DNA from 2 places in the Paenibacillus salivarius genome. Region 1 is predicted to be linked to the other one. Evidence: a T-box and tRNA genes for the amino acid it is inferred to sense, from the RefSeq annotation. Region 1 holds a T-box; the other holds one or more tRNA genes.
What was found. The T-box of region 1 lies ahead of ileS (isoleucine--tRNA ligase). A T-box ahead of a tRNA ligase gene usually reads a tRNA of that ligase, here a tRNA-Ile.

Region 1 (8,543 bases):
GACGATCCGGAGGACGTTCTTGAAAACCGTCAACAACTGGCCGGAGCGCTCGGATTTCCGGCCGAATCGTGGACCTGTGGGGAACAGGTCCACGGAGCCGATGTTGCCGTTGTGAAGGCGGAAGACCGGGGAAAAGGCTTCCGGGACAGGAGCAGCGCGTTTCAGGCGACCGACGGATTAGTGACGAACGTACCCGGAATTTTGCTGACTTCTTTTTATGCGGATTGCGTTCCGCTTTACTTTTTCGACCCCGTACATCGGGTCGTCGGACTCGCCCATGCCGGTTGGAAGGGAACGGTAGGGCGGATTGCGGAAGCGATGATCGCGAAAATGGAGCAAACCTACGGGAGTTCCAGGGACGAAATACGGACGGCGATCGGACCGAGCATCGGCGCATGCTGTTATGAGGTGGATGAGCATGTTATGGGTAAAGTAAGGGAGGCGCTGGCAGAAGCCGAATGGGACCGGTGGGAACCTAAAATAGCGGAGCCATCCGTAAATTCGGACCGAACCATGCTGAACTTGAAAGAAATGAATCGAATGATTATGATAAAAGCAGGAATATTGCCGACACATATCGAATGTACATCATGGTGTACAAGCTGCGAAAGCGACCGGTTTTTTTCTTACCGCAAACACGGCGGGGTTACCGGTCGCATGGCAAGTTGGGTTGGTATGAAAGAGAGGTGATCCCTTCTTGACGCTCGAAGAACGGATACAACATGTCAATGAACGGATCAAGGCGGCCTGTGACCGGTCCGGGAGAAATCCAGACGAGGTTAAGGTCATTGCCGTGACGAAATATGTCTCCGCCGAAATGACGCGTTCTGTGTTGGAACATGGCGTCATTCACATCGGAGAGAACCGGACGGACGTCGCGCTCCCGAAATGGGAGGCGCTCGGCGGGCAGGGAGTATGGCACTTTATAGGCCATCTCCAGAGCAGAAAGGTTAAATCGATCGTCGGAAAATTTGAATATATTCATTCGCTGGACAAGCTGTCGCTCGCCATGGAGCTTCAAAAAAGGGCGGCGGCGGACGGTGCGAAGGTGAAGGCGTTTTTGCAGGTCAATATTTCCGGGGAAGTATCCAAGCAAGGAATCAAGCCGGAAGAAGCGGAAGCTTTTTTGGCTGAAGCGGGGAAGCTTGACCATGTTCAGATTGTCGGGCTCATGACGATGGCGCCGGAGGTGGACGATCCCGAGTTGACCAGACCCGTATTCCGGGGACTTCGCGAACTGCGGGATGAACTGAACGCCAAGGGAGCGGCCAAGGAACCGTTGACCGAATTGTCCATGGGGATGTCCGGTGATTTTGAAGTGGCGATTGAAGAAGGGGCGACCTGGGTCCGCCTCGGAACTCTTTTAGTAGGGAAAGGGGAAGTGACGTAATGGGAGTAATGAATCGATTCATGAACTTCTTAGGCCTGCAGGAGGAAGAGGAAATAGTGGAACGCGAAAGCTTAAGGGACCAGGCTGAACCGGAATTTGAAACCCCGAGCTTCGAAACCCGTAGAAATCAGAGGGGAAGCAATGTGGTCAGCATTCATTCGCAAAAGAACGTCAAGGTGATTCTTTATGAACCGCGCTCTTATGACGAAGCCCAGGAGATCGCGGATCATTTGCGTTCACACCGGAGCGTCGTCGTCAACCTGCAGCGGGTTCGCAACGACCAGGCGATGCGAATTATCGATTTTCTGAGCGGTACGATCTATGCGTTGAGCGGGAGCATTTCCAAAATTGGAGGAAATATTTTCCTGTGCACGCCGGATACCGTAGAAATTCAGGGAGCGATAACCGAAATATTGACCGAAGATTACGATTACAACAAAATGAGGTGAAGTCAGCTTGGGAAACACGATCGATACGATTGTTTCAATGATTTATAATATTTACACCACTTTGATCATTATTTACATTTTAATGTCTTGGCTTCCGAACGTCCGGGAAAGTTTTATCGGCGAGCTGCTAGGAAAACTTGTCGAGCCGTTTTTGGCCCCGTTTCGCCGGTTTATCCCACCGCTTATGGGAATGATCGATTTTTCCCCGATCATAGCGTTATTCGTTCTCCGTTTGGCGGCAATCGGCTTGAGCAGCGTGCTCAGATATATCTTCCCGGGGTAATGCGGCATGATGCGAACAGACATCTATGAACATTTCAAACCGGAAGAGCGCCAGTTTGTTGACCGGGCTTGGGAATGGGTCGTGAATGCGGGAGATTATCACGAAGCGAAGCTGAGCGACTTTCTCGATCCGAGACAAGGGCAGATTTTGCAAATGCTGGCGAACCGCCATCCGGACGTTGCCTTAAGGCTGGACGGCGGTTATGACGGCGCGGAACGGCGGAGGGCCTTTATCGCTCCCGATTACCGGGATCTCGAAAGTGAACCGATGCGGCTTAAAGTGCTCAGCATCACTTCCGTGGACCAGAAACTGGCTGAGCTTGCCCATGGCGATTATTTGGGGGCCATACTTGGCCTCGGTCTGAAAAGGGACAAAGTCGGGGATATCCATGTCCGAGAGGACGGATGCCACGTCCTTGTTGCGGAGGAGATCGCTCCGTTCATTACCTTGAATCTGCATCAGGTGCACCGGGCAAACGTGATGACCGACATCCTGGAATTGGACGCTCTGAGGACTTCGGAAACCGAACTCATGCCGCTGGACTTGACGGTGGCTTCTTTGCGTTTAGACGGCATCGTCAGCGATGTTTTCAGGTTAAGCCGCAGCAAAGTGCTGGCGCCGATCAAGGCTGGCCGTTGCAGAGTAAATTGGCGAACGGAAGAGGATCCGTCCAAGCTGCTTAAAGAAGGAGACGTCGTTGCCCTGCAGGGATTCGGGCGGTTCAAGGTGCTTGAATGTGACGGGGTGACCAAAAAAGGCAGACTTCGTGTCAAGATCGGTAAATTTCTGTAAAGGATTTGCAGGAGATCGGCAATTCCTGTCGAAATTATGTGGAAGTTGAATTTCATTAGGAGGTACGGAGTATGCCATTGACACCGCTGGATATACATAATAAGGAGTTCTCCAGACGCATTCGCGGCTATGATGAAGACGAAGTGAACGAATTTCTTGACCAGGTCATTAAAGATTATGAAATCGTGATCCGCGAAAACAAGGAGCTGCATAATCAACTTCTTGCCGTCCAGGAGAAGCTGGATCATTTCGCAAATATCGAAGAGACGCTGAGCAAGACGATTATCGTGGCTCAAGAGGCAGCGGACGAAGTGAAAAACAACGCGAAGAAGGAAGCCCAGCTGATCGTGAAGGAAGCGGAGAAGAACGCGGACCGGATCGTGAACGAGGCGCTTTCCAAATCGCGGAGAATCGCCATGGAAGTCGAAGAGCTGAAGAAGCAGGCTTCGATTTACCGGGCGCGTTTCCGCACTTTGGTGGAAGCCCAGCTCGATTTGCTGAGCCAGGAAGGCTGGGAATCTCTGGACAGCCGGGAGCGTTCACTGGACCAGGACCGGGACCACGAGATCAAAGAGATTTACTAGGACAAGCCTCCTCCGGGTTGACATACCCGGCGTAAATCAGTTATAAATACATTGATATGGATTTGATGATGGGAATACAGTACGCGGCGGTCATTGTTCCCCAGAGAGTTGGCGGGTTGCTGAAAGCCAACGTTCAAGACGCTGACGGAAGATCCTCCCGGAGAAGCCTGGCTGAATTCCCGTATAGGGAATCGTAAGTCAGGCCGGAAGCCGACCGTTATCCTGGCCCCATATGAAGCGTATGGGATTAAGGTGTCATGCATGCCGTCGAACGGTTTAGGTTTCGGTTATGCATGAAATTAGGGTGGTAACGCGAGCGCAAGTCTCGTCCCTTTCGGGGCGGGGCTTTTTTTGTTCGTTAAACTTGCATTCAGGAATAAAGGAAAGGAAGAGACAAACATGAAAAAAGTCGATGTCAAAGAACAGGCCCGCACCCGCGACCTGCGTATCTTAAACAAGTGGAACAGCGAGAATACGTTCAAACGCAGTATCGAGAACCGGGAAGGCCGTCCGAATTACGTGTTTTATGAAGGTCCGCCGACCGCCAACGGCATGCCGCATATCGGCCACGTCCTAGGTCGCGTTATCAAGGATTTTGTAGGCCGTTATCAGACGATGCGGGGCTACCGGGTGGTACGCAAGGCCGGATGGGATACGCACGGGCTTCCGGTCGAATTGGGCGTGGAGAAGGCGTTGGGTATTTCCGGAAAGCAGGAAATCGAGAAGTACGGCATCGAAGAATTCGTCAAAAAGTGTAAGGACAGTGTGTTCGGTTATGAAAAACAGTGGCGTGAATTTACCGAAGCGATCGCTTACTGGACCGACCTGGACGATCCGTATATTACGCTGGACAACAAATATATCGAGAGCGTATGGAACATCCTGGCCACGATTCATGATAAAGGCCTGTTGTACCGCGGTCACCGGGTAAGCCCGTATTGCCCGTGCTGTCAGACCTCGCTCAGCTCCCATGAAGTGGCGCAGGGCTATGAAGACGTTAAAGATCTGAGCGCCACCGCCAAATTCAAACTGGACGAAACCGGCGAGTATGTGCTTGCATGGACGACGACGCCTTGGACGCTTCCTGCTCACGTCGCGTTGGCGGTAAATCCGGACATGGAGTACGCCAAAGTTAAACAGGAAGACGGCGTATACATCGTCGCCAAAAATCTGGTCGAGAAAGTAATGAAGGGCGACTATGCGGTTCAGTCGGTCGTTAAAGGCTCCGAACTGGTCGGCAAAACGTACGCGTCTCCTTTCAGCTACATCAAGGCCGAAAAAGTAAACGTGATCGTTGGCGCTTCGTTCGTGACGGATGCGAGCGGTACGGGGATCGTTCATATGGCTCCCGCGCACGGGGAAGACGACTACCGGACATGCCGCGAGAACGGCATCAGCTTCGTAAGCGTCGTGAACGGCCAAGGCCGCTATACGGAAGTCGTGAGCGATTTTGCCGGACGTTTCGTCAAGGATTGCGATCTGGATATCGTTAAAACGTTGTCGGAGAGAGGCCTCCTTTACAGCAAGGAAAAATACGAGCACAGCTATCCGTTCTGCTGGCGTTGTAAATCCCCGCTCCTGTACTACGCGATGGACAGCTGGTTCATCGAAACGACGGCGGTCAAAGATCAGCTGATCGAGAACAACAACTCGGTGACCTGGTACCCGGGTCATGTCAGGGAAGGACGTTTCGGGAAGTTCCTCGAAGAGCTGGTAGACTGGAACATCAGCCGAAACCGCTATTGGGGAACGCCGCTCAACGTCTGGGTGTGCCAGGATTGCGGCGAGCAGTTTGCTCCGCACAGCCTGGAAGAGCTGCGCGCCCATGCGGCTCATGAAGTAAGCCCGGACCTGGAACTGCATAAACCTTATGTGGATGAAGTCAAAGTCCGTTGCCCGCACTGCGAGGGAGGCGTGATGGAACGGACGAGCGAAGTGATCGACGTTTGGTTCGACAGCGGCTCGATGCCGTTCGCTCAGCACCATTACCCGTTCGAAAACGTGGAGACGTTCGAAGAGCAGTTCCCGGCCGACATGATTTGCGAAGGGATCGACCAGACCCGCGGCTGGTTTTACAGCCTACTGGCCGTATCGACGCTCTTTACCGGCAAAGCGCCATATAAGGCGGTAATCGCGACTGGCCACGTCCTCGATGAGAACGGCCAAAAAATGTCCAAGTCCAAAGGAAACGTCATCGATCCTTGGGATATCATCAACGAATTCGGCACCGACGCGTTCCGTTGGGCGCTTCTGTCCGACAGTGCGCCTTGGAACAGCAAGCGGTTCTCCAAGGGAATCGTGGGTGAAGCCAAATCCAAAGTCGTGGATACGCTCGTCAATACGCATGCGTTCCTGACTTTGTATGCAGGTATCGACGGTTTCAAACCGGAGGAGCATGAGTATCGTCCGTCCGCCAACAAGCTGGACCGCTGGGTTCTGTCCCGGTTGAACAGCTTGATTCTGATCCTTGAAAAAGGATTGGCCGTCAACGACTTCGTGAACACCTCCAAAGCGATCGAGTCCTTTATCGACGAGCTCAGCAACTGGTATATCCGCCGTTCGCGCGACCGTTTCTGGGGCAGCGGGCTTGGCGAAGACAAAGTGTTCGCTTACCAAACGCTGGTTCATGTGTTGCTGACGTTGTCCAAAGTCATGGCTCCGTTTACGCCGATGCTGTCCGAGGATATTTTCACGAATCTCGGCGGCGGGGAGAGCGTGCATCTGACCGATTATCCGAAAGCGGACGAATCGCTGATTGATCCGGAGCTCGAAGCGGATATGGAAAGCGCCCGCCAAATCGTGGAACTGGCACGGAATGTCCGTAACGAAACCGGGATCAAGACGCGCCAGCCGTTGTCCAGCCTGATCGTCTCCATGGACCGCGACTTCAAGGTTGCTGAATATGAGGAGATCATCAAGGATGAGATCAACGTGAAGGCGATCGAAATCGAGACGAGCGACAGCGGGTTCGTGGACTTTACGTTAAAGCTGAACCTGAAGGTAGCCGGAAAGAAATACGGCAAAAATGTAGGCTTCCTGCAAGGCTTCCTCAAGGGACTCCCGCCGGAAGAAACGCTTAAAATCGTGGAAAACGGTAGCGTGAACGTTACTTCGCCGGAAGGGGAAGAATTGAACGTTACCGAAGAAGAACTGCTCGTCGAAAAACAGGCCAAATCCGGCTTCGCTTCGGCTTCCGGTTACGGAATCACCGTTGCGTTGAATACGGACATTACGCCGGAACTGGAGCAGGAAGGATGGGTGCGCGAAGTCGTGCGCGCCGTCCAGGATACCCGCAAAAAGCTGGATCTGAAGGTCGAGCAGCGCGTGCATTTGACGCTTGACGTCGACGATGAGCTGAAGGCGGCGATTCAAGCCTTTGAACATGTGCTTCGCGAAAATGTACTGATCACCGACGTAGATTTCGGCCAAGCGGAAGGGCAAGCGGAAACGGTCGATCTGGGCACCAAAACGATCACGGTGTATATTCGTCCATAAGACGATCATACTAGGATTAACCAAGAAGGAACGAGTCCGGGGCGTGAGTATCCTCCTATAAGGAAGATAAACCCCGCGGCTCGTTTCATTTTTCTCGGAGGTGCCGATGAAGCGTCGAAAACGGAGGAGAGATTCCCTGGCCAAAACGGAAAAATACGAAGAGCCGATCCCCGTGACTCCCGAAGAGCAAATGGGGGCCTTATACAGGCTAACCTTGCAATGGACGCGTGAGCTGGAGAGATCCAGAATCACCGAGTACACGCAGCTCCTTAACCGGCCCTGGCGTTTAGTATGGCTGAATGTATTGTCCGGCACGGCTCGCGGCGTCGGAATCGCGATCGGATTTACTTTTTTCGCCGCAACGATTATTTATGTGCTTCAGGTCCTGGGTGCTCTCAACCTGCCGATTATCGGAGATTATATCGCCGACATCGTCCGGATCGTGCAAAGACAACTCGAGCTTAATACTTATTAGACCCGGTTCCGAGGGAATCTTCGCTTTCCAGATGCTCGGTAGCCTTCATATGCTTGCGGTATACGCCGTTCCGGTAGAAAAATACATTATTTCCGTATATATCGGTGGCGACGAAGGATTCATAGGGCTCGACAAAGCCGTCGAGTTCTCCGGACGCTTCGATTTCCATATCGTTGTAATCGTCGATTTCGTTATCCTCCGCGAGGGCGGGAGAATTGGATGTCCCGTAGCTCTCCACGATCTGCCAGGCATCTTCTCCGTCAAAGCCGTTTTGGTCGCTTTGCTCGTCGAGGCTGGTTCGGCCGAACGGAGGCATCAGAAAAAGCTCTTCGACAGGGCGGGAAGCGGAAACGAACGTTTGCGGGCTGTCTTCCTTGCAATAGGATGTTTCCGGTATCGCCTTCAACCGCTCATAGCTGATCGGTTCACCGCATGTTTCGCAATAGCCGTATGTGCCTTCAGCTATCCGTTCCAGCGCTTCTTCAATCCGGACAAGCATGAGTTCTTCGTTCTCGATTAACGCGATATCTTTGCCTCGTTCAAACATCTCGGTTCCGACGTCCGCGGGATGGTTATCGTTCGTTGAGAGCTCTCCAGTCGTATCCCGCAAGGAGTTGCTGAGGCCGTTATGGTCTTGCTCTTTCAGCCTGCGGACAATATCGTCCCTGGCGGCCAAAAGGTCGGATTTAAGCTCGGCAAGTTGCTCGTTCGTCAGGTGGGACATGAGAAATTCTCCTTTCGGTATTTCCTTGAAGTCAATTCGTAATACGGAATCGTACAGCTATTTTACGCAAATGCATGACGTTTTACCTAAGGAAAATCCTTTCGCGCATGGACGGGCCAATTCCCGCTGTGCTACAATATATGAGTTCTTAGACGTGGTTAATTCTGCCTGGATTTTTATTGATCCGGAGGAATAATGAAAAAAATGAGGTGACTTCCCGCGTGATCTACTTTCTGATCGCATTGATTGTGTTTCTTGTCGACCAAGGGACGAAGTATCTGATCGCTACCGGCTTGTCCATTGGCGAACAAATTCCGGTCATTGGCGACTTCTTCCTGATCACTTCCCACC
Region 2 (8,543 bases), 1.9 Mb from region 1:
CCAATTTCTTGGGTTTACCGTAACTTAAAGCTCGAATGCGATCCATGAACCGTACCTTCACCGTCTGGCCCCCCGCTCTTTATGCCTTCATCCACAAAACCCATTATAACGATCGTCTTTCGGATCGGACATGGTAAACATACCCAAGGCCTCCTGCCACGCCAGGGACAAGAGGCCTCGGATTTACGGTCACTACTCGCGGAATATGAACCTATTGGAACAGGTCAGGCAAAATGTCGTAAATATACTGGTTCACCCAGTTCCAGGCATGCGTGCCGCCGTCGCCCACGATGAAGTAGAAGTTTCCTTTTTTCGTATCCGATGAATAGATAAAGGAATCCGTTAATTTCTTCATCGCATCGATCTGAGGCTTCAAGTTGGGATATGCGATATCCAGATCGCCCGTTGCGCTGAAAATGTAGTAATCCTGCGGCTTATAACCCGCATCCTTAGCGACTTTGGCAAGGTATTCCGCCGTTTCCTTAGGCTTGCTGCCTCCGGCCCCTTGGCCCAATACCCAGCTGTCTCCGCTCAATGGCAGGTAATACTTGAAATAGTCGAGGTTATGGATAAAGGTATACCATGTTGTGACCGAACCCATGGAGAATCCGCCGAACGCCCGATGCGCCCGGGATGCTTTCAAATCGTCCAAGCTGGCGGATTTTGCGTATGTGTGATACTTGGTTTCCACCAACGGGACAATGTTGTTGATCAATTCCTCATGGAACAGGGCGGTATCATTTTTCCCCCCATAAAAAGTCGGCGTGACCACGATGAGCGGTTCAATGTCGCCTTTAGCGATCATATTGTCCAGAATTTTCTTCAATTCCTTGCTCTGGCCGGGTCCGCCGAAGATGAGATCCTCATTTTCCCCGCCGCCATGCATCAGATAAAGGACGTTATATTTCTTATTTGAATCGGATGGATCATAACCATGCGGAAGGTAAACATGCAGTTTCTTGTCGTCCATCCCGTTCGTTAAGTTAGGTGCTTTATACGTTAAACTCTCGATCGTCCCCGGCTGATCGCTCTCCGTCCGATACGCGTCCGGAACCGCCTTGAAATATTTCTCGTTGGCCGCATCTTCCGTCATCTGCAGTTTGGCTACCGCATTCTTGATGGCGGCGGCTTGCTCATCCCATTGTTGTTGGGTGGCTTTCTTGTCGTTCAGCACGTTGGAAGCGATCACCTTCATCAAAGCATCCGTCACGACGTCTGGATTTTTATAAAGGGTGAAGTCCAGCTTCATCGTGCTTTGGATTAAATTCAGGAGATCATAAGGGTTCACTCCGCTGACGTCTCCCTTGGTCTTTCCCGAAAGGACGATTTCACCGAATTTCCCCGTATCGTTCCATGCGCTGCCCGTCGAATCGAACACATTCAAGGTACCGATCCGTTCCGATCCCTTCGCATCATTGATCTGTAACTCGATGCCAAGCACCTTTCCGTTTTCCGGCTTCGCCTTGAGTGCAACTCTGGCTTCGATGACATAGCCGCCATCCGTCTTTTTCGCAGCCGTGTAGAAGCGCCCGGCATCTCCGTTGTCCACGGACTGGGCATTATCGACGTTGACGCGGAAATGTAAATCGTCCAGGCCGTATTCCTGGGTCTTGTCATTGTTTTCGTCCAAAAACCACTCCAAAGAATCTTGCATATAGGGCGTGACGGACTCGACGGATAAGTTCTTGTCTTGGACCTCTGCCAAAATGTACAGGGCCCGGTCATCCCACAAAGCCTTGAACGTTGCGGAAGCCTCCACCCCGTCCGAACCGTGTTTAGGCGAAACCGCTTGCGCTTTGCTCCATGCCTTATCGATGTTGCCGTCAATCACGGGCGAGCCGAAGTCGGCCACCATTCTGCCTTGGGAGTCGAAGCCGCTCTTCCCTGGAGGTGCAGGCTTACCTGGATTTACAGCTGCAGAAACCTCGGTCCCCGAACCGGGAACATTCGTAAAAACCATGGATACAATAACCAACAACATCATCATGGATTGCAGGAACAGCTTTCTTCTTTTCTTCATCAAAAAATATCTCCTCCTACCGCCAGTTATGTTTACCCGTGTTTCTCACGACTCTTCCGCCTACGCCTCGTAGAAGCGCTTTCACGATTACCCTCCCCAAATGGATTTGTTGGTTCACCCCATATTTTAGGGAGTGGTCTGGGATTACTACATTCAAAAATCGAGCATCGGCTTTCAAAATTCGAACATGTCAACGAAAACCTTCCGAAAAGGAAAAAGCCGCATTTTGTCGAAAACATCTAGAATGAATTTTCAACATAGACAGGAGAAGCAACCATGAAGCGCATGTTTTCAAAATGGATGAGCAGTAAACCGAATGTGAACAGGTTAACGGAACAGAAGTGGGCTTTGAACACGGTGATGATTATCGGAGGATTCCTCGTCGGAGCCGGGGTTGCCGATTGCCTGATGTCACTCGACCACCTGGATGTAGATCAATTGGCCCGGGGCCTGACCATTTTTAGCGCGGGCGTTACCATTTGCGTATTAGTCGATAACACCAAAGCGCAAAAAGAGACCAAAAAAATCCACTTGGAGACACAGCTTCAGTTGAAGAATATAGAGGAGAAGCTGGAAGCGATCTATCAGTCCCAGCAGGTGACGGAGAGGGAAGTGCGGGAGATGAGAGGGGATCATTAACAAGGGTAAGCCTTGACATGAATAATTCGTCGTGGCACTTTCATCTAAGGTAATGTTAGAGAGGGTGCCCGAGTCATTTTCTCAACTCGGGCGATCGACTCGCAGGTTACTTACCGCTATCAGTTTGTGACTTGGCCTAGTCAGTAACATCGATCAAATACACCCGGTCCTGAAATCCACCCCGGGCTTTGGCTTTCTTTTCTCTTAGTGCCTCAAGCTCTTCCCATGTAAAACCATGCATGGCTGTTAGTGAACGAATCACTTCAAGCATGTCGGCCAGCTCTTCCAATGAATCTTTGGAGTTTTGGGCGGCGAAGTATTCCTCCGACTCTTCCTTGAGCTTGATGAGCAACTCCTTTTTATACTCATCCTCATCCAAAATACGCGTGTTACACTCCTTGCCGGAATCCTGAATCACTTGCGGAATAAGATCTCGGACGAGTTTATTATAAACGGGCATGGTTATCATCCTCTTTTTTACCGGACATGAGATTGGTAACACCAAAAGGCACGTGAGCGGAAGGTGAGATGCTGGATACCCCCTCAATATGACTGACTTGGTCATCAAAAAAGATATGAGGCCGAAATACCTTTAAAACTCTTCCTTTATCAATTCCGCCTAAGAAAAATGCCTCATCCACCCGGATGCCCGAGCCTCTTAAAGTGGTTACAACACGTTCATGTGCCGGGGCGTTTCTGGCTGTAGCAATAGCAACCCTGATCAAGGGAGTATAAGTCGGGTCTGTCTGCTTTCTCTCCCATTCGCGTTGTTGTAACCGTGCAACTTCTCTAATAAACCTGTATAGAGGGCCTGGCGGAAGAGCCTCATTTGCCCTCTTTTTCTCATTCTCATGAAAGCCTTGCATTCCTAGTTTTTGATATATATTTTCTGATGAATCATCAGCAATAATTCCATCAAAGTCAAAAGCAATACGCAATTCCGCTTCTTCTTCATCATCGACAAACTTACTTGGGAATACCTGTGCAGCAGGTAGGCCACTTTTCAAGGCCTCTCTGACATCATCGGGATTCGCAGAAAGGAACAGCGATGCGTTAAAGGCCTCCATATAAACATAGGGGTTAGATCCCGCGACAAAAGCAGCTCGAGAAATCGAAAGACCGTAATGTTCAATCGACTTAAACACACGAAGTCCGGTATCCGGATCATTTCTTGACAACAAAACCACTTCCACAGGCTGCTCGCTCGGATCCTGGCTATTAAATGCTAATAGGCGCTTTATTAGGGGAAAAGCAACCCCCGGTTCTAATACAACCTGCTCATTTTCACGCTGATATTTTCTATACTCCTCCTCTCCTTTTTCCCTATATACTTTATCTGATTCCTCGAGATCGAAGAGGGCACTTGAAGCAACGGCAACAACAAATTTTTCATCTATAGGATACGGCATTTTATCCTCCGCAGTAGGTTATTTGGGATATTATATCATAAAGCCGTCGTAGCAGATTTTCGTCGGACATAACCGTCTTAGGGGTGATAAACCTAAACTTTAGACTATAGTTGGAGCCATTTTCTCTAAAGCGTATAGTCAAAAGAAGCGGGCTGGAGGGTATTAAGGAGTTACGGTTGTTTCGAGGCTTATATCATAATGAATTTGGAGCAACAAAAAAACGCACTTCCCAGTGATCTTGCATATGGGTTAAGTGCGTTTCTCATTTTGAATCACGATCTCTAATAAGCGGGTGATGGGAATCGAACCCACGCTACCAGCTTGGAAGGCTGGAGTTCTACCATTGAACTACACCCGCAAAATAAATGGTCGGGATGACACGATTCGAACATGCGACCCCCTGGTCCCAAACCAGGTGCTCTACCAAGCTGAGCTACATCCCGTTACTATGGTGCCGGTGAAGGGACTCGAACCCCCACGGTTTCCCTCACGATTTTGAGTCGCGCGCGTCTGCCAATTCCGCCACACCGGCATATTTAATTGATAAGTGATTCGAAGCGGACGACGGGAATCGAACCCGCGACCCTCGCCTTGGCAAGGCGATGCTCTACCGCTGAGCCACGTCCGCAAAGTGGCTGGGGATATAGGATTCGAACCTATGCATGACGGAGTCAAAGTCCGTTGCCTTACCGCTTGGCTAATCCCCATCACTGTTTCAAAAGTATAAAATGGGGCGATCGATGGGACTTGAACCCACGAATGCCGGAGCCACAATCCGGTGCGTTAACCCCTTCGCCACGACCGCCGCAGAACTTTCTTATGAAAAAGATGGCGCGCCCTAAGAGATTCGAACTCCTGACCTTTTGATTCGTAGTCAAACGCTCTATCCAGCTGAGCTAAGGGCGCATGGAGCGGACGACGGGAATCGAACCCGCGACCCTCGCCTTGGCAAGGCGATGCTCTACCGCTGAGCCACGTCCGCATAAATGGTGCGCGTGGAGGGACTTGAACCCCCACGTCAATGACGCTAGATCCTAAGTCTAGTGCGTCTGCCAATTCCGCCACACGCGCAATTTAAAAAGTGAGCCATGAAGGACTCGAACCTTCGACACCCTGATTAAAAGTCAGGTGCTCTACCAACTGAGCTAATGGCTCTCATAAGCGAAACTAAGTTGTAAAAATGGCGGAGCCGACGGGATTCGAACCCGCGGTCTCCTGCGTGACAGGCAGGCATGTTAGGCCTCTACACCACGGCTCCACACTACTTTAGCATCCCTGTTCAAGGGATAATTGCGGGGGCAGGATTTGAACCTGCGGCCTTCGGGTTATGAGCCCGACGAGCTACCGGGCTGCTCCACCCCGCGTCAGTAAAATAAATCTATATGGTGGAGGCTGAGGGGATCGAACCCCCGACCCTCTGCTTGTAAGGCAGATGCTCTCCCAGCTGAGCTAAGCCTCCGAAATTGGTGTGTTGGTGACCCGTAGGGGATTCGAACCCCTGTTACCTCCGTGAAAGGGAGGTGTCTTAACCCCTTGACCAACGGGCCTTGCCTATAAAAGAAATATGATGGCGGAGAGAGAGGGATTCGAACCCTCGAGACGCTTGTGACGCCTACACGATTTCCAATCGTGCTCCTTCGGCCAACTCGGACACCTCTCCATAATGGCTCCCCGAACAGGACTCGAACCTGTGACAACTCGATTAACAGTCGAGTGCTCTACCAACTGAGCTATCAGGGAATATAATGGTGGAGCCAAGGAGGATCGAACTCCTGACCTCCTGCTTGCAAGGCAGGCGCTCTCCCAGCTGAGCTATGGCCCCAAATTTCATATGAACTTTATGGTGGGCCCTAGTGGACTCGAACCACCGACCTCACCCTTATCAGGGGTGCGCTCTAACCAGCTGAGCTAAGGGCCCTTAAATTTGGGCAAAAAAAAGCCCCATCAAGGGGATCGCTTGGCGGCGTCCTACTCTCCCAGGACCCTTCGGTCCAAGTACCATCGGCGCTGGAGGGCTTAACGGTCGTGTTCGGGATGGGTACGCGTGGAACCCCTCCGCCATCGCCACCAAACGGTTCAAGCGTTTTGATCGCCTGAAAACTGGATACGAAACTTCATTTGCATGTTTAGATCTTTTTGGATAAGCCCTCGACCGATTAGTACTGGTCAGCTCCACACATTGCTGTGCTTCCACCCCCAGCCTATCAACCTCGTCGTCTTCAAGGGGTCTTACATACTGGGAAATCTCATCTTGAGGGGGGCTTCACGCTTAGATGCTTTCAGCGCTTATCCCGTCCGCACTTAGCTACCCAGCTGTGCTCCTGGCGGAACAACTGGTGCACCAGCGGTGCGTCCATCCCGGTCCTCTCGTACTAAGGACAGCTCCTCTCAAATTTCCTACGCCCACGACAGATAGGGACCGAACTGTCTCACGACGTTCTGAACCCAGCTCGCGTACCGCTTTAATGGGCGAACAGCCCAACCCTTGGGACCTACTTCAGCCCCAGGATGCGATGAGCCGACATCGAGGTGCCAAACCTCCCCGTCGATGTGGACTCTTGGGGGAGATAAGCCTGTTATCCCCAGGGTAGCTTTTATCCGTTGAGCGATGGCCCTTCCATGCGGTACCACCGGATCACTAAGCCCGACTTTCGTCCCTGCTCGACTTGTCAGTCTCGCAGTCAAGCTCCCTTATGCCTTTGCACTCTTCGAATGATTTCCAACCATTCTGAGGGAACCTTGGGGCGCCTCCGTTACTCTTTAGGAGGCGACCGCCCCAGTCAAACTGCCCGCCTGACACTGTCCCCGCACCGGATCACGGTACCAGGTTAGAACTCCGATACGATCAGGGTGGTATCCCAACGGCGCCTCCACCGAAGCTGGCGCTCCGGCTTCCTAGGCTCCCACCTATCCTGTACAAATCGTATCAAAGTCCAATATCAAGCTGCAGTAAAGCTCCATGGGGTCTTTCCGTCTTGTCGCGGGTAACCTGCATCTTCACAGGTATTAAAATTTCACCGGATCTCTCGTTGAGACAGCGCCCAAGTCGTTACGCCATTCGTGCGGGTCAGAATTTACCTGACAAGGAATTTCGCTACCTTAGGACCGTTATAGTTACGGCCGCCGTTTACTGGGGCTTCAGTTCATAGCTTCGGGATTGCTCCCTAACCACTCCCCTTAACCTTCCAGCACCGGGCAGGCGTCAGCCCGTATACTTCGCCTTGCGGCTTCGCACAGACCTGTGTTTTTGCTAAACAGTCGCTTGGGCCTTTTCACTGCGGCCCCCTCGGGCTATTCACCCTACCGAGGCACCCCTTCTCCCGAAGTTACGGGGTCATTTTGCCGAGTTCCTTAACGAGAGTTCTTCCGCGCGCCTTAGAATTCTCTTCTCGCCTACCTGTGTCGGTTTGCGGTACGGGCACCTTCACCTGGCTAGAGGCTTTTCTTGGCAGTGTGAGATCATGACCTTCGGTACTGTAAATTTTCCCTCCCCATCACAGCCCAGCCTTAACGATGTGCGGATTTGCCTACACATCAGCCTCACTGCTTGGACGAGCATCCATCAGCTCGCGTCACTACCCTACTGCGTCACCCCATTGCTCATAACGGTTTACGGTGGTACAGGAATTTCCACCTGTTGTCCTTCGACTACGCCTTTCGGCCTCGCCTTAGGTCCCGACTTACCCTGAGCGGACGAACCTTCCTCAGGAACCCTTAGGCTTTCGGCGGATCAGATTCTCACTGATCTTTTCGTTACTCATACCGGCATTCTCACTTGAATGCAGTCCACCAGTCCTTCCGGTCTGACTTCAACCCGCATTCAACGCTCCCCTACCCCTGAATCGACTTCACTCCAGCTTCGAAGTGTGTTTAACCCCGAAGACCATTTGGCCGAAACCTTTGAACAAATTCAAAAGTCGCTTTCGGCAAAAATGTCATCGGTTAAACACCGCCTCAAAGAAGCAGTGAAGTCGATTCAAGCCATAGCTTCGGTGGTGTGTTTAGCCCCGTTACATTTTCGGCGCAGAGTCACTCGACCAGTGAGCTATTACGCACTCTTTAAATGGTGGCTGCTTCTAAGCCAACATCCTGGTTGTCTGTGCAACTCCACATCCTTTCCCACTTAACACACACTTGGGGACCTTAGCTGATGGTCTGGGCTGTTTCCCTTTTGACAATGGATCTTAGCACTCACTGTCTGACTCCCGGATAATCAGTCTATGGCATTCGGAGTTTGACTGAGCTTGGTAACCCTTGCGGGCCCCGCACCCAATCAGTGCTCTACCTCCACGACTGTCATTTCCGAGGCTAGCCCTAAAGCTATTTCGGGGAGAACCAGCTATCTCCGAGTTCGATTGGAATTTCTCCGCTACCCCCACCTCATCCCCGCACTTTTCAACGTACGTGGGTTCGGGCCTCCAGTGCGTGTTACCGCACCTTCACCCTGGACAGGGGTAGATCACACGGTTTCGGGT

Region 2: it encodes a tRNA-Ile, which carries the amino acid that the T-box ahead of ileS (isoleucine--tRNA ligase) is inferred to sense. The anticodon was not compared.

Annotation. Positions count from the first base shown of each region.
Region 1 covers NZ_CP195592.1:2,177,635-2,186,177, forward strand. Annotated here, with positions in the region: gene pgeF (peptidoglycan editing factor PgeF) at 1-690, shown strand, start outside; gene ACSFXJ_RS09680 (YggS family pyridoxal phosphate-dependent enzyme) at 698-1,390, shown strand; gene ACSFXJ_RS09685 (cell division protein SepF) at 1,390-1,839, shown strand; gene ACSFXJ_RS09690 (YggT family protein) at 1,877-2,122, shown strand; gene ACSFXJ_RS09695 (RNA-binding protein) at 2,132-2,914, shown strand; gene ACSFXJ_RS09700 (DivIVA domain-containing protein) at 2,986-3,498, shown strand; T-box leader at 3,555-3,834, shown strand; gene ileS (isoleucine--tRNA ligase) at 3,898-6,993, shown strand; gene ACSFXJ_RS09710 (DUF5665 domain-containing protein) at 7,100-7,468, shown strand; gene ACSFXJ_RS09715 (TraR/DksA C4-type zinc finger protein) at 7,455-8,192, opposite strand; gene lspA (signal peptidase II) at 8,414-8,543, shown strand, end outside.
Region 2 covers NZ_CP195592.1:282,673-291,215, reverse strand. Annotated here, with positions in the region: gene ACSFXJ_RS01415 (cache domain-containing sensor histidine kinase) at 1-61, opposite strand, end outside; gene ACSFXJ_RS01410 (sugar-binding protein) at 212-2,020, opposite strand; gene ACSFXJ_RS01405 (hypothetical protein) at 2,297-2,659, shown strand; gene ACSFXJ_RS01400 (nucleoside triphosphate pyrophosphohydrolase) at 2,796-3,119, opposite strand; gene ACSFXJ_RS01395 (5'-nucleotidase) at 3,106-4,068, opposite strand; tRNA gene ACSFXJ_RS01390 (tRNA-Gly) at 4,356-4,426, opposite strand; tRNA gene ACSFXJ_RS01385 (tRNA-Pro) at 4,435-4,511, opposite strand; tRNA gene ACSFXJ_RS01380 (tRNA-Leu) at 4,518-4,600, opposite strand; tRNA gene ACSFXJ_RS01375 (tRNA-Gly) at 4,625-4,696, opposite strand; tRNA gene ACSFXJ_RS01370 (tRNA-Gln) at 4,701-4,775, opposite strand; tRNA gene ACSFXJ_RS01365 (tRNA-His) at 4,798-4,873, opposite strand; tRNA gene ACSFXJ_RS01360 (tRNA-Arg) at 4,898-4,974, opposite strand; tRNA gene ACSFXJ_RS01355 (tRNA-Gly) at 4,976-5,050, opposite strand; tRNA gene ACSFXJ_RS01350 (tRNA-Leu) at 5,056-5,139, opposite strand; tRNA gene ACSFXJ_RS01345 (tRNA-Lys) at 5,151-5,223, opposite strand; tRNA gene ACSFXJ_RS01340 (tRNA-Asp) at 5,250-5,326, opposite strand; tRNA gene ACSFXJ_RS01335 (tRNA-Met) at 5,359-5,432, opposite strand; tRNA gene ACSFXJ_RS01330 (tRNA-Val) at 5,452-5,527, opposite strand; tRNA gene ACSFXJ_RS01325 (tRNA-Glu) at 5,541-5,615, opposite strand; tRNA gene ACSFXJ_RS01320 (tRNA-Ser) at 5,637-5,728, opposite strand; tRNA gene ACSFXJ_RS01315 (tRNA-Asn) at 5,733-5,808, opposite strand; tRNA gene ACSFXJ_RS01310 (tRNA-Ala) at 5,815-5,890, opposite strand; tRNA gene ACSFXJ_RS01305 (tRNA-Ile) at 5,910-5,986, opposite strand; rRNA gene rrf (5S ribosomal RNA) at 6,024-6,140, opposite strand; rRNA gene ACSFXJ_RS01295 (23S ribosomal RNA) at 6,205-8,543, opposite strand, start outside.